DNA from 2 places in the Streptoverticillium reticulum genome. Region 1 is predicted to be linked to the other one. Evidence: riboswitches for the same ligand, from Rfam matches in the RefSeq annotation. Region 1 holds a riboswitch; the other holds the start of a gene.
The links. Region 1 has a riboswitch for glycine ahead of gcvT (glycine cleavage system aminomethyltransferase GcvT). Riboswitches for the same ligand answer to the same signal wherever they lie in the genome.
Positions count from the first base shown of each region.

Region 1 (6,645 bases):
TGGCCGCGAACTCGGTGATGCCGACCGTCGCCACGCCGTCCTCGGCGGCCGACAGCCACTCGTGCTCCTTGGTGTAGCGCAGCTGCTGGGGGTTGCTCATGACTAGATTCTCCTGGATGCGCGTGAGTGGTTGTGCAACGGGTCTTGACAGGTGAGACGGGATGGGCTGGGGATCAGCCCTTCCTGCTCGGTTTTCTCATCGTTCCCGCTTGTAGAACGGAAGCGCGACGACCTCGTACGTCTCATGGGTGCCACGGATGTCCACGGCCACGCCCTCGGTGCCGGGCGCCGCGTGCGCCGCGTCCACGTAGGCGATGGCGATCGGCTTGCCGAGGGTGGGGGAGGGGGCGCCCGAGGTGACCTCGCCGACGACCTCGCCGCCCGCGACGACCGGGTACCCGGCGCGCGGCACGCGGCGGCCGGCGGCCACCAGGCCGACCAGCTTGCGCGGCGGGGCGGTCTCGGCGCGTTCGGCGGCGGCCTGCAGCGCCTCGCGGCCGACGAAGTCGCCCTGCTTGTCAAACTTGACCACTCGGCCGAGTCCGGCGTCGAACGGCGTGGTGGAGGTGGTCAGCTCGTGCCCGTACAGCGGCATGCCGGCCTCCAGTCGGAGCGTGTCGCGGCACGAGAGGCCGCACGGCACCAGGCCGGCCGCGGCGCCCGCCTCGGTCAGGGCCTGCCACAGCTTCTCCGCGTCGGCGGGCGCGACGAACAGCTCGAAGCCGTCCTCGCCGGTGTAGCCGGTGCGCGCGATGAGCGCGGGCACGCCCGCGACCGTGCCCGGCAGACCGGCGTAGTACTTCAGGCCGTCGAGGTCGGCGTCGGTGACGGACTTCAGGATCCCGGGGGAGGCCGGGCCCTGGACGGCGATCAGCGCGTAGTGGTCGCGGTCGTCGCGGACCTCGGTGTCGAATCCGGCGGCGCGCTCGGTGAGCGCGTCCAGCACGGTCTGCGCGTTCGAGGCGTTGGCGACGACCATGAATTCCTGCTCGCCCAGGCGGTAGACGATCAGGTCGTCGAGGATGCCGCCCTCCGCGTTGCAGATCATGGTGTACCGGGCCCGGCCGACCGCCAGCGCGGAGATGTTGCCGACCAGCGCGTGGTCCAGGGCGGCGCCGGCCTGCGGGCCGGTGAGGGTGATCTCGCCCATGTGGGAGAGGTCGAACAGACCGGCACGGGTGCGCACGGCGAGGTGCTCGTCGCGCTCGCTGCCGTAGCGCAGGGGCATGTCCCAGCCCGCGAAGTCGGTCATGGTGGCGCCGAGCGCGCGGTGCGTCGCGTCGAGGGCCGTTCGGCGAGGGGCAACGGTCATGTGGGGCTCCCAGGCATGGCAGTGAGGACGTCCTCCCCATCTGTCATCGGAACCTGAGAGGTTCACCGGGAGACTCCCCCGGCTTGCACCTTGGGTGGGGCCGCCGCACGGGCGGCCCGCTTTTCAGATCTGCCTCGCCCGTGCGGTATCGGGGCCTGAGAGATTCAAGGGAGGAACTTGCTCCTTCGGCGCCCGGGTCGGTGCCCAGGACTCTCCCGCACGGATTCGAGCGGCCGGTATGCAGTTGGACGTGCCGGTCGTGCGTTGGCGCGCACATCATTGCACGTACGAGCGTGCGATGGACCAGGTGCAGCCCCGTGAATTGGATTACCTTTCCTTTACGTTCGACGGGTATCGGCCGGTGGGAGGTGCCATGGCGGAGGTGGTCGACCTGCGGTACCCGGCCGGCGACCTGCTGGTCGTCTCCGGGCTGCCCGGCAGCGGGAAGACGACGCTGATCCGGCGGGCGGTGGCCCCGCTGGACGCCGCGGGCGCGCCGGTGCAGTGCGTGGACTCGCAGGACACCCGGCTCCGGCTGGAGCGGCGGCTGCCGGGCGGGCTGCCGTACGGGCTCTACCGGCCCGTGGCCCGGGTGCTGCACTTCGCGGCGCTGCGGGGTGCCCTGCGGGCGGGCGGGAGCGTGGTGGTGCACGACAGCGGGCGGGTGGGCCTGGTGCGGCGCTGGCTGGCACGGGGCGTGCGGCGGCGCGGGGGTGCGCTGCACCTGTTGCTGTTGGTCGTCGAGCCGGCGGTGGCGCTGGAGGGGCAGATGCGGCGGGGGCGTTGCGTGTCACGGCGGGTGTTCGCGCGGCACCGGCGAGCGATGGGGCGCCTGGTGGCGGGGGCCGCGGCCGGGCGCCTCCCGCGCGGGGTGGTCTCGGTGGCGGTCCTGGACCGTGCGGCCGCGGACACGGTCCGCGTGATCACTTTCGGCTGAGCGCTCCGCCGGAAGTGCAGTGCGTCGACTGCGGGCCGTCGGTGGTTGCTCGCGCAGTTCCCCGCGCCCCTGACGGGGCGGGGCTTGTGCGTGATCGCGCCCCAAAGGGGCGCGGGGAACTGCGCGACCAGCCACGACGAGCCCGCAGTCGACGACGGCCCCGTACCGCCCAAGCCCAGGCGCAGCCGTTAAGGTTCCCCCTGCGCGCCTTTGACGACACGGTGGTTGGACGACATGAGCATCCCTGAGCAGCACCCCTACGACTGGCCCGCCAACGAGCTCGAGGCGGTGCTCGCCGTTTCGGCGGGGGTGGCCGGGGCCGGGCCCCGGATCGTCGAGGTGCTCGTGCGCAGCAGCGTGTGGATCCCGCTGCCCAACGGCGGCGGCCCCGGCAGCCCGGATCTCGACGTCCCGGCGATGGATCTCGACGGTGCCGCGTTCGTCCCGGTGTTCAGCTCCGAGCAGGAGTTCCGCCGCGTCGTCGGTGACCGCACCGACTTCGCCGTGGCGCCCGCCGTCGAGTTCGCCCGCGGTCTGCCGCCGCAGGTCGGGATCGTCGTCAACCCGGAGGGCACCGTCGCCGTGCCGCTGCCGCCGCCCGCCGTGGCCGAGCTGTGCCGGGCCGGGCGCACGGCGCTGGACGGCGACGCCACCGGCGGCCGCGTCCGGCTCTTCGAGCCGGACTGGCAGCAGGAGCCCACCGCCTTCCTCGCCGCCGCCGGGCTGGAGTTCGCCGCGACCGGCCCGGTCCGGACCGCCCGGCGCGCCCTGGCCAGCATCGAGGGTGCGGATCCGGCCCTCTTCGTGGGGATCGAACTGGACCTTCCGGATCCGGGCAGCCGGGAGGCCGCCATGGCGGCCGTCGGCCGCGCACTGGGTTCGGCGCCCGTGCCCTGGCCCGTCCAGCTGGTCTTCCTCGACGTCGCCCAGGACCCGGTCGGCGACTGGATGCGCGGTCGGGTGCGTCCGTTCTACGACCGTGACCTGTGACAGCACCCGTGTCCGCCGCCGCGGGCTCGTAAGCTGGTTGGACGACCAACACGGGGAGCGCGGCCGCGCTCCCCGTGCCGAGAGAAGAGGCGGACCAGGTGAGCGCGGGCGCGGAGAGCGGCGTGGAGCAGGTGCTGCGCCAGGTGGCGCCCGGACGGTACGACACCTATGAGGCGCTGCTGCGGTCCGTGGCCGAGGGCCGGGTGTGGATGCTGCTGTGGCACGGTCAGGCCGGCTCGCCCGACGCCCAGTACGGGAACATGGAGGTCGACGGCCTCGGCTACGCGCCCTGTGTGACCTCCGCCCAGGAGCTCGCCGCCAGTGGCTGGAACCGGGCCCACGAGGTCGTCTCCGGCCGGTCCGTCGCCGCCGCGCTCTATCCCGACCGCTGGGGCCTGTGGCTCAACCCCCATGCGCCCGGCGGCGGTGTCGGCATCCCCTGGCTGGACCTGCGCCGGATCACCGGCGGCCTGGACCGGCTGCCGGCCGGCCCGCTGCGGCTGAGCGAACCCGCCGCCGACATCCCGCAGTTCTACGCGCTGCTGGCGCAGAACGCCCGCAGCACCCCCGTCGTCCGGGCGCTGCGCCGCGCCTGGGTGCAGCCCGCGCTGGGCGCCGCGTACCTGGCGATCGGTCTCGACCTGTACGACACCTCCCGGGCCGCCGTGGAGTCGGTGCGTCTGATGATGCAGCAGTCGATCGGCGTGGTGCCGGACGGGCTGCCGGTGTCGACGGTCTCCCTCGCGGACGAGTACGACCCCGTCGCGATGTGGATGCGCGCCAACGCCCATCCCTTCTACGACCGCGACGCCTACGGCGGCGGCACCCCGGCCCCCGCCGCGCCCTCCCCGGTGTCCGGATACGGCTACCCGCCGCAGCACGGCTGGCAGGCCGGGGCGTACTGAACTCCGAACTCGCCACGCCTCGTGGCCGGTTGCCGTTCCGCTGTCGGGACCGGTCTGTCCGTATAACGGAACCTCCCTACGCACATCACGGTTGCGCATCCATTGAGGGCCAGGTCTGGCGAGTGATCGCGGCCACATTGAAGACTCCCGCTTCACAGGGATGTTCGGTCCTGTGTACGACCTGCTCCGCGTGATGTTTCCGCACCACCCCGCACCATCGCTCCACACTGCGCACCTCCTGCACCAGTGATGTGAACCAGCCACTTCGGTGGCGGGCGTCGGGCCGGACGGAACCGGCCGAGAGGGGTCCCTGCAACGATGACAGCACCGATCGAGACCACCGGGTCCGCTGCCGGCGCGCAGCCCGAGGCTGTCCTCGCCGGGGCGAAGCGGAGCCAGATCGAAGGGCGTTCGCTCTACCAGATCGCCTGGCTCCGCTTCAGGCGCGACCGGGTCGCCGTGGCCGGCGGGATCGTGGTGATCCTGCTGGTCCTGCTGGCGGCGCTCGCCAAGCCGATCGAGTCCGTCTTCGGCCTCGATCCCAACGCCTTCCACCAGGACCTCATCGACCCGGACCTGCTCGCCCCCAAGGGCTCCTGGGGCGGCATGAGCTGGGAGCACCCGCTGGGCGTGGACCCGCAGTACGGGCGCGACATCCTGGCCCGGATCATCGAGGGGTCCTGGGTCTCGCTGCTGGTCGCCACGGGGGCCACGGTGCTCTCGGTGGTCATCGGCACCGTGCTCGGCGTCGTCGCCGGGTTCTACGGCGGCTGGGTGGACAGCGTGATCAGCAGGATGATGGACACCTTCCTGGCCTTCCCGCTGCTGCTGTTCGCCATCTCCATCTCGGCCGCCCTGCAGGACGGCGCCTTCGGGCTCTCGGGGCTGCCGCTGCGCATCAGCGTGCTGATCTTCGTGATCGGCTTCTTCAACTGGCCCTACATGGGCCGCATCGTGCGGGCGCAGACGCTCAGCCTGCGGGAGCGGGAGTTCGTGGAGGCGGCCAGGAGCCTGGGCGCACGCGGTCCGTTCATCCTCTTCCGGGAGCTGCTGCCCAACCTGGTCGCGCCGATCCTCGTCTACTCGACGCTGCTGATCCCGACCAACATCCTCTTCGAGGCCGCCCTGAGCTTCCTCGGCGTCGGCATCGCCCCGCCGCAGGCCTCGTGGGGCGGCATGCTCACCGGGGCGACGGAGCTCTACCAGGCCGACCCCGAATACATGATCGTGCCGGGCCTGGCCATCTTCGTCACGGTCCTGGCCTTCAACCTGCTGGGCGACGGGCTGCGCGACGCGCTCGACCCCCGCAGCAAGTGATCAGCGCGACACATCTCTTGAGCGGCGCCGCCTGCCGGTCCGCCGTACCGCCATCGATCGAGGAGGCGTTCCTCAGGTGAAGAGAAGCAAAGCGACGGCCGCGATAGCCGCCGCCGTGGCCCTGACCCTCGGGGCGACGGCCTGCGGCGGCGGGTCCAAGAGCAGCGGCGGGAAGGACGGCGGCAACTCCGCAGCCGACGCGGCCCTCACCTCCGTCGTCAACACGTCCGACAAGAAGGGCGGGACGCTGAAGTTCGCCCTGTCCGACGTTCCCGACTCCCTCGACCCGGGCAACACCTACTACGGCTGGGTGCAGAACTTCGCCCGGCTGTACGCCCGTTCGCTCACCACCTTCAAGCCCGCGGCCGGAAAGGCCGGGCTGGAGATCGTGCCGGACCTCGCCGAGTCGCTGGGCAAGCCGAGCGACGACGCCAAGACGTGGACGTACACGCTGCGCCAGGGCGTCAAGTACGAGGACGGCACCCCGATCACGTCCAAGGACGTCAAGTACGCCATCGAGCGCAGCAACTTCGCGCCCGAGGCGCTGTCCAACGGGCCGACCTACTTCAAGGCCCACCTGGTCGACGGCGACAAGTACCAGGGGCCGTACAAGGACAAGAGCCCCGACGGCATCAAGGCCATCGAGACCCCGGACGACCGGACGATCGTCTTCCATCTCAAGGACGCCTTCGCGGACTTCGACTACCTCGCGGGTCTCCCGGGGTCGGCTCCCGTGCCGCAGAAGGCCGACAAGGGCGCCGACTACGTCAAGCACATCATCTCCTCGGGCCCGTACAAGTTCTCCTCGTACGAGGACGGCAAGGGCGCGACGCTGGTACGCAACCCGCAGTGGGACCCGAAGACCGACCCGGTGCGCAAGCCGCTGCCGGACAAGGTCGACATCAAGTTCAAGGTCAACCAGGTCACCATCGACAACAACCTGCTCAACAACAGCCTCCAGGTCGACGCGGCGGGCACCGGCGTCGCCCCGCAGACCCAGCCGAAGGTGCTGCAGGATCCCAAGTACAAGAAGCTGACGGACTCCTCGTACGCGGGCGCGACCTCGTACATCGGCCTGAACGTGCACGTGAAGCCGTTCGACAACATCGACTGCCGCAAGGCCGTCCAGTGGGGCATCGACCGGGCCTCCGTGCAGGAGGCGGCCGGCGGCGCGCCCAAGGGTG
Region 1 is NZ_CP179755.1:2,721,589-2,728,233, reverse strand. It holds gene gcvH (glycine cleavage system protein GcvH) at 1-100, opposite strand, end outside; gene gcvT (glycine cleavage system aminomethyltransferase GcvT) at 197-1,312, opposite strand; glycine riboswitch at 1,446-1,540, opposite strand; gene ACMATS_RS12120 (AAA family ATPase) at 1,686-2,249, shown strand; gene ACMATS_RS12115 (enhanced serine sensitivity protein SseB) at 2,484-3,239, shown strand; gene ACMATS_RS12110 (enhanced serine sensitivity protein SseB C-terminal domain-containing protein) at 3,338-4,144, shown strand; gene ACMATS_RS12105 (ABC transporter permease) at 4,463-5,461, shown strand; gene ACMATS_RS12100 (ABC transporter substrate-binding protein) at 5,538-6,645, shown strand, end outside.

Region 2 (6,645 bases), 4.3 Mb from region 1:
CGAGCCGACCTTCTCGATCTCGGCACGGATCTCGATCATGGCGTCGCAGAACCGGTCCAGCTCGACGAGGTCCTCGCTCTCCGTCGGCTCGATCATCAGCGTGCCGGCCACCGGGAAGGACATGGTCGGCGCGTGGAAGCCGTAGTCGATCAGGCGCTTGGCCACGTCGTCGACGCTCACCCCGGTCGCCTTGGTCAGCGGGCGCAGGTCCACGATGCACTCGTGCGCGACCAGGCCGCCGGGGCCGGTGTAGAGCACGGGGTAGTGCGGCTCCAGGCGCTTGGCGATGTAGTTGGCGCCCAGCACGGCCACCTGCGTGGCGCGCTTGAGGCCCTCCGCGCCCATCAGCCGCACGTACGCCCAGGAGATCGGCAGGATGCCGGCGGAGCCCCAGGGCGCGGCCGAGATCGGTCCGACGCCCGTGGCCGGACCGGCGGCGGGCTGCAGCGGGTGGTTGGGCAGGTAGGGGGCGAGGTGGGCGCGGACGGCCACCGGGCCGACGCCCGGACCGCCGCCGCCGTGCGGGATGCAGAAGGTCTTGTGCAGGTTCAGGTGCGAGACGTCGCCGCCGAACTCGCCCGGCCGGGCCAGGCCCACCAGGGCGTTGAGGTTCGCCCCGTCCACGTACACCTGGCCGCCGGCCTCGTGCACGGCCGCGCAGATGTCCGCGACGTGCTCCTCGAAGACGCCGTGCGTGGACGGGTAGGTGATCATCAGCACGGCCAGCTCGGCGCGGTGCTGCTCGATCTTGGCGTGCAGGTCCTGGACGTCGACCTCGCCGTCGTCGGCGGTCTTCACCACGACGACCTTCATGCCCGCCATCACCGCGCTGGCCGCGTTGGTGCCGTGCGCGGAGGAGGGGATGAGGCAGACGGTGCGCTGCGCGTCGCCGTTGGCGCGGTGGTAGGCGCGGACGGCCAGCAGGCCCGCGAGCTCGCCCTGGGAGCCCGCGTTGGGCTGGAGGGACACCTTGGCGTAGCCGGTGACCTCGGCGAGCCGCTCCTCGAGCTCGGTGATGAGCGTGAGGTAGCCCTCGGCCTGCTCGGCGGGCGCGAAGGGGTGCAGCGCGCCGAACTCGGGCCAGGTGACCGGCTCCATCTCGGTGGTGGCGTTGAGCTTCATCGTGCAGGAGCCGAGCGGGATCATGCCCCGGTCCAGGGCGTAGTCGCGGTCGGCGAGGCGGCGCAGGTAGCGCAGCATCGCCGTCTCGGAGCGGTGCTGGTGGAAGACCGGGTGCGTGAGGTACTCGTCGGCGCGCAGCAGGCCCTCGGGGAGGGTGTCCGCGGTGGCCGCGTCGAGCGCCTCGATGTCGGCCTCCACGCCGAACGCGGCCCACACGGAGGCCAGATGAGCCCGCGTGGTGGTCTCGTCGCAGGCGATGCCGACGTGGTCGGCGTCCGTCAGGCGCAGGTTGACGCCGCGCTCGCGGGCGGCGCCGACGACCTCGGCGGCGCGGCCGGGGACGCGCACGGTCAGGGTGTCGAAGTACGCGCCGTGCACGACCTCGACGCCCGCGGCCCGCAGGCCCTCGGCGAGGAGGACGGCGTAGCGGTGGGTGCGGCGCGCGATGGCGGCCAGGCCCTCGGGGCCGTGGTAGACCGCGTACATGCCGGCCATGACGGCCAGGAGCACCTGTGCGGTGCAGATGTTGCTGGTGGCCTTCTCGCGGCGGATGTGCTGCTCGCGGGTCTGCAGGGCCAGGCGGTAGGCCTTGTTGCCGTCGGCGTCGACGGAGACGCCGACCAGGCGGCCCGGGAGGCTGCGGGCGAACTTCTCGCGGACGGCCATGTATCCGGCGTGCGGGCCGCCGAAGCCCATGGGCACGCCGAAGCGCTGGGTGGTGCCGACGGCGATGTCGGCGCCGAGCTCGCCGGGCGGGGTGAGCAGGGTCAGGGCGAGCAGGTCGGCGGCGACGGTGACGACGGCGCCGAGCTCGTGGGCCTGCTCGATGACGGGGCGCAGGTCTCTCACGGCACCCGAGGCGCCCGGGTACTGCAGCAGCACGCCGAAGACGCCGCGGCCGGCGATCTCCTCGGGGATGCCCGCCGACAGGTCCGCGACGACGACCTCGACACCGGTCGGCTCGGCACGGGTCTCGATCACCGCGACGGTCTGCGGCAGGGCGTCCGCGTCGACGAGGAAGACCCCGTCCTTGACCTTGCCCATGCGCCGGGACAGCGCCATGGCCTCGGCCGCCGCGGTGCCCTCGTCGAGCAGGGAGGCGCCGGAGGTGGGCAGACCGGTCAGCTCGGCCACGACGGTCTGGAAGTTGAGCAGGGCCTCCAGCCGGCCCTGGGAGATCTCCGGCTGGTACGGCGTGTAGGCCGTGTACCAGGCGGGGTTCTCCATGACGTTGCGCAGGATCACCGGCGGGGTGAACGTGCCGTGGTAGCCGAGGCCGATCATGGGGGCGAGCACCTGGTTGCGGCTCGCGAGCGAGCGCAGCTCGGCGAGGACCTCGGGCTCGGTGCGGGCGGCCGGGAGGCCCAGCGCCGCGGCGCTCTTGATCACTTCCGGCACGGCGGCGGCGGTGAGCTCGTCGAGGGAGCCGAAGCCGACCTGGGCGAGCATCTTGGCCCGCGCCCCGGAGTCGGGCCCTATGTGGCGGTCCTCGAAGGGAGTGCCGCGCTCCAGGTCGGAGAGGGAGATGCGGTGGGCGGTCATCTGCGGAGGCCTCCTGGTCATTGCGACCTGCGAGGGGTACCACGGCGCGGGTACCCGGACGGCCTCCCCCTCTGTCATCGCAACCTGAGAGCTTCACCGGGCGGTGCAGTACCCGGCTTTCACCGTCGGTGAGGAAGGGCTCGGAGTACTGCCGGACCGGACCCGCCCTGCTTTCCAGAGTGGCCTCGTCCGTGCGGTACGGGGTGCCTGAGAGATTCCGGGGAGGATTTGCTCCTTCGGCGCCTCCGGGACCGCCCCTGGGGGCATCGGAGGACTCTCCCGCACAGGGTCTGCGGCCACTGGCCAGCCTACCAGCGAGAATTTGCCCACGGGAGCGCCCAAGTGGCCGCTTCCCGCTTTGTGGCTTTTGGTTGGTGGCAGGTGCGCCAGGCGGGAGGAAACAGGAGGAAGGCCGTGCAGACGGACGTCGACCCCCGGAGCCTGATCGGCCGCAAGGCCTTCGACCGCGACGGCATGCGGATCGGCACGGTGGACGAGGTGTACCTCGACGACGCGACCGGCGAGCCGGAGTGGGCCGCCGTGCGCACCGGGCTGTTCAGCCGCGACGCCCTGGTGCCGCTGCGGCCGAGCCGGGCCGACGGCGAGGGACTGCACGTCCCCTACGAGCGGGCCCTGATCAGGAACGCCCCGGACATCGGCGCCGGCCGCCACCTCTCCCCCGAGCAGGAACTGCGGCTCTACCGGCACTACGGGCTCGCCATCCCCCCGGACGACGGCGCCTCCGGCGCGTCCGGCGGCTGATCCTCCGCGGGCCGGACGAGCGGCAGCGGATCGGCGTGCTCCAGCGCCGGGTCGTCGACCGCGAACGTGCGCACCCTGCCGGGCTCTTCGGACCAGGGCTCCTCGAAGCGGACCGTGACCCGGCCGACGCCGCTGCCCTGGACCCAGCCGGCCCCGAACTCCGCGTGCCGCACGTCCAGCCCCGGCAGCCACTGGCGGGGCCGTGCCGTCTCCTCCGCGGCCTCCTCCTGCTCCCGCTCCGGCGCCTCCCCGCCCTCGGCCGTGCCGCCGGCCGCCTGGGCGAAGAGGTCCTCCTGGGTGTAGTCCGCGAGCCCGGAGACACCGACCCCCAGCAGCCGCACCCCGGCCGTGGTGTCCACCCCGTCCAGCAGCCGGGCGGCCGCCTCCCGCACGACCACGGGATCGTCCGTCGGCCCGCGCAGCGTCTCCGAGCGGGTGAGGGTCGAGAAGTCGTAGCGCCGCACCTTGATGACCACGGTGCGCCCGCTGCGGCCGGCGCCGCGCAGCCGCCGCACGCAGCGGTCGGCGAGGCGGGCGAGCTCCAGCTGCACCCGGGTGCGGTCGGTGAGGTCCTCGGCGAAGGTGTCCTCCACGGACACCGACTTGGCGTCCCGCTCCGCGACGACGGGCCGCTCGTCGCCGCCGGTGGCCAGCACGTACAGCCCGCTGCCGTGGGCCTTGCCCAGCAGCCTCACCAGCTCGTCCTCACCGGCCTCGGCGATCTCGGCCACCGTGGTGATCCCGGCGCGGCGCAACGTTTCGGCAGTGGCGGGGCCGACGCCCGGAATGGCGCGCACCGACATCGGGCCCAGGATCTCCTGCTCGGTGCCGGGCTCTATGCACACCAGGCCGTCGGGCTTCGCCTGCTCGGAGGCGATCTTCGCCATCATCTTGGACCCGGCGAGCCCCACCGACCCGCTGAGCCCCGTGGCCGCCCTGATGTCACGGCGCAGCCGCTCGCCCACGGCCCGCGCGGCGGCCGAGGAGGGCTCCACTCCGCCCGCCTCCAGGTCCACGAAGGCCTCGTCCAGACTCAGCGGCTCCACCAGCGGCGACAACTCTCGCAGCAGCCCCATGACCACCTCGCTGACCTGCCGGTACAGGGTGAACCGCGGGGTGAGGTAGGCGGCGTTCGGGCAGAGTCTGCGGGCCTGGGCCGTCGCCATCGCCGAGTGGACCCCGAAGACCCGTGCCTCGTACGAGGCCGTGGCCACCACCCCGCGGGGGCCGATGCCGCCGACCACCACGGGCTTGCCGCGCAGACTGGGCTTGGACGCCTGCTCCGCCGAGGCGTAGAAGGCGTCCATGTCCAGGTGCAGGATCGTCGGCGCTCGTCTCACAGCACGATGCTGCCGCACCCCACTGACAATCGCGCCGGCCCGTGGCGGAGCCCCGCCGGGCTGCCGGTCAGCCGGCCCGGTTGCGGCGGCGTGCCAGCTCGTCGGCGGGGTTGTGGCCCGCGAGCGTCTCGCCGGTGTCCACGCGCTCCCCGTGCAGCTTCGCGAGCGCGCTCTCCACGTCGCGCCAGACGACGCCCACGGCGATCCCGAAGACGCCCTGGCCGCCCTGGAGGAGGTCGACGACCTCGTCGGGCGAGGTGCACTCGTACACCGTGGCGCCGTCGCTCATCAGCGTCATCTGCGCCAGGTCGGCCATCCCGCGCGTGCGCAGGTGCTGGACGGCGGTGCGGATGTTCTGCAGGGACACCCCGGTGTCCAGGAGCCGTTTGACGATCTTCAGGACGACGACGTCCCGGAAGCTGTAGAGCCGCTGGCTGCCCGACCCGTACGCGGGCCGCACGCTGGGCTCGACGAGCCCGGTGCGCGCCCAGTAGTCGAGCTGCCGATAGGTGATGCCGGCGGCGGCGCACGCCGTCGGCCCCCGGTAGCCGATGTTCTCCGTGCCGCCCGAGGGCACCGAGCCGTCCGAATCCCGCCCCCGCGGAGTGGTGACCGCCATCGCGGCGGGATGACGGGGCACCGGTTCGACCGTTCCCCCGTGCAGCGGATACGGACTGCCGACCGCTGTACCGTCGCCCGTGCTTCTCACGCCGACCTCCGTCCTTGACCTGCCTTCTCGACGGTAGGCAGTCGCTCGGGGTGCGTCAACGATCGCCACACTCGGCACGCCGAGTGATAATCACCCTGAGAGTGGTTTTACGTGTCCGTGTAGCGGGAAAAGCTACTCGAATGCGCCGCGGCGACCCGCGCGCACCGCCTCACTGGCTGTTGGTGCCGAAGTCCTCCGGCGAGATCTGGTCGAGGAACTCGCGGAACTTCTCCACCTCGTCCTCCTGCTCGTCCGGGATCGCGATGCCCGCGTCGTCGAGCACCCCGTCGCTGCCGTAGATCGGCGTCCCGGTGCGCAGCGCGAGCGCTATGGCGTCGGACGGCCGGGCGCTGACCTCCACGCCGCTGGCGAAGACGAGCTCCGCGTAGAACACCCCCTCGCGCAGGTCCGTGATGCGGACCTCCGAGAGCTGCTGTCCGACCGCGTCCAGCACGTCCTTGAAGAGATCGTGGGTCAGCGGGCGGGCAGGAGCCATGCCCTGCTGGGCGAAGGCGATCGCCGTCGCCTCCCCCGGTCCGATCCAGATCGGGAGGTAGCGGTCGCCTCCCACTTCACGCAGGAGCACGATCGGCTGGTTGGAGGGCATTTCCACCCGGACACCCACGACATCGAGCTCGTTCACACAGCAACCCTAGGCCGTGCCCGGCAGGTTTGGGTAGTCGGGCACTCGCCGTCACCGCTCCCGCAGGTGCAGGGCGCTGCGGACGAGGGCCGCGTGGAGCCGTACGGACAGGCCGGCCAGCTCCCGGGCGGTGGCTTCGGCATGGGCCCTGGTCTGCGGATTGCGGTGCCTGCGCAGTGGGGCGACCACTTGTTCGACCAGACCGGCCTCGCGATCCGCGGCGGCCTTGACGGCACGCAGGTGCCGTGGCTCCAGGCCGAACCGGCCCAGATCCGCCACGAGCCGGGCGACGGCCACGGAATCGGCGTCGAATCCACCGTCCGGGTGGGCGACGACCAGGCCGTAGGACTCCCACTCGGCCAGTTCCCCGTCGGTCGCCCCGGCCGCGGCCAGCAGCTCCTCGCGGCCGATCCGCACCTGCGCCGGAGGCGCGGCCTCCTCGCCGGCGAAATCCTCCGCCAGGCCCTGGGCACCGCCGGGCTGCGCGGGCCCGCTCCGGTCCGGGGCGTCCAGCTGCTCCCGGATGA
Region 2 is NZ_CP179755.1:7,023,841-7,030,485, reverse strand. It holds gene gcvP (aminomethyl-transferring glycine dehydrogenase) at 1-2,664, opposite strand, end outside; glycine riboswitch at 2,849-2,956, opposite strand; gene ACMATS_RS32115 (PRC-barrel domain-containing protein) at 3,079-3,426, shown strand; gene ACMATS_RS32110 (DNA polymerase IV) at 3,372-4,766, opposite strand; gene ACMATS_RS32105 (MerR family transcriptional regulator) at 4,834-5,475, opposite strand; gene ACMATS_RS32100 (bifunctional nuclease family protein) at 5,645-6,118, opposite strand; gene ACMATS_RS32095 (MerR family transcriptional regulator) at 6,170-6,645, opposite strand, start outside.
Region 2: linked by a shared signal. The riboswitch ahead of gcvP (aminomethyl-transferring glycine dehydrogenase) and the one ahead of gcvT (glycine cleavage system aminomethyltransferase GcvT) in region 1 are both predicted to bind glycine.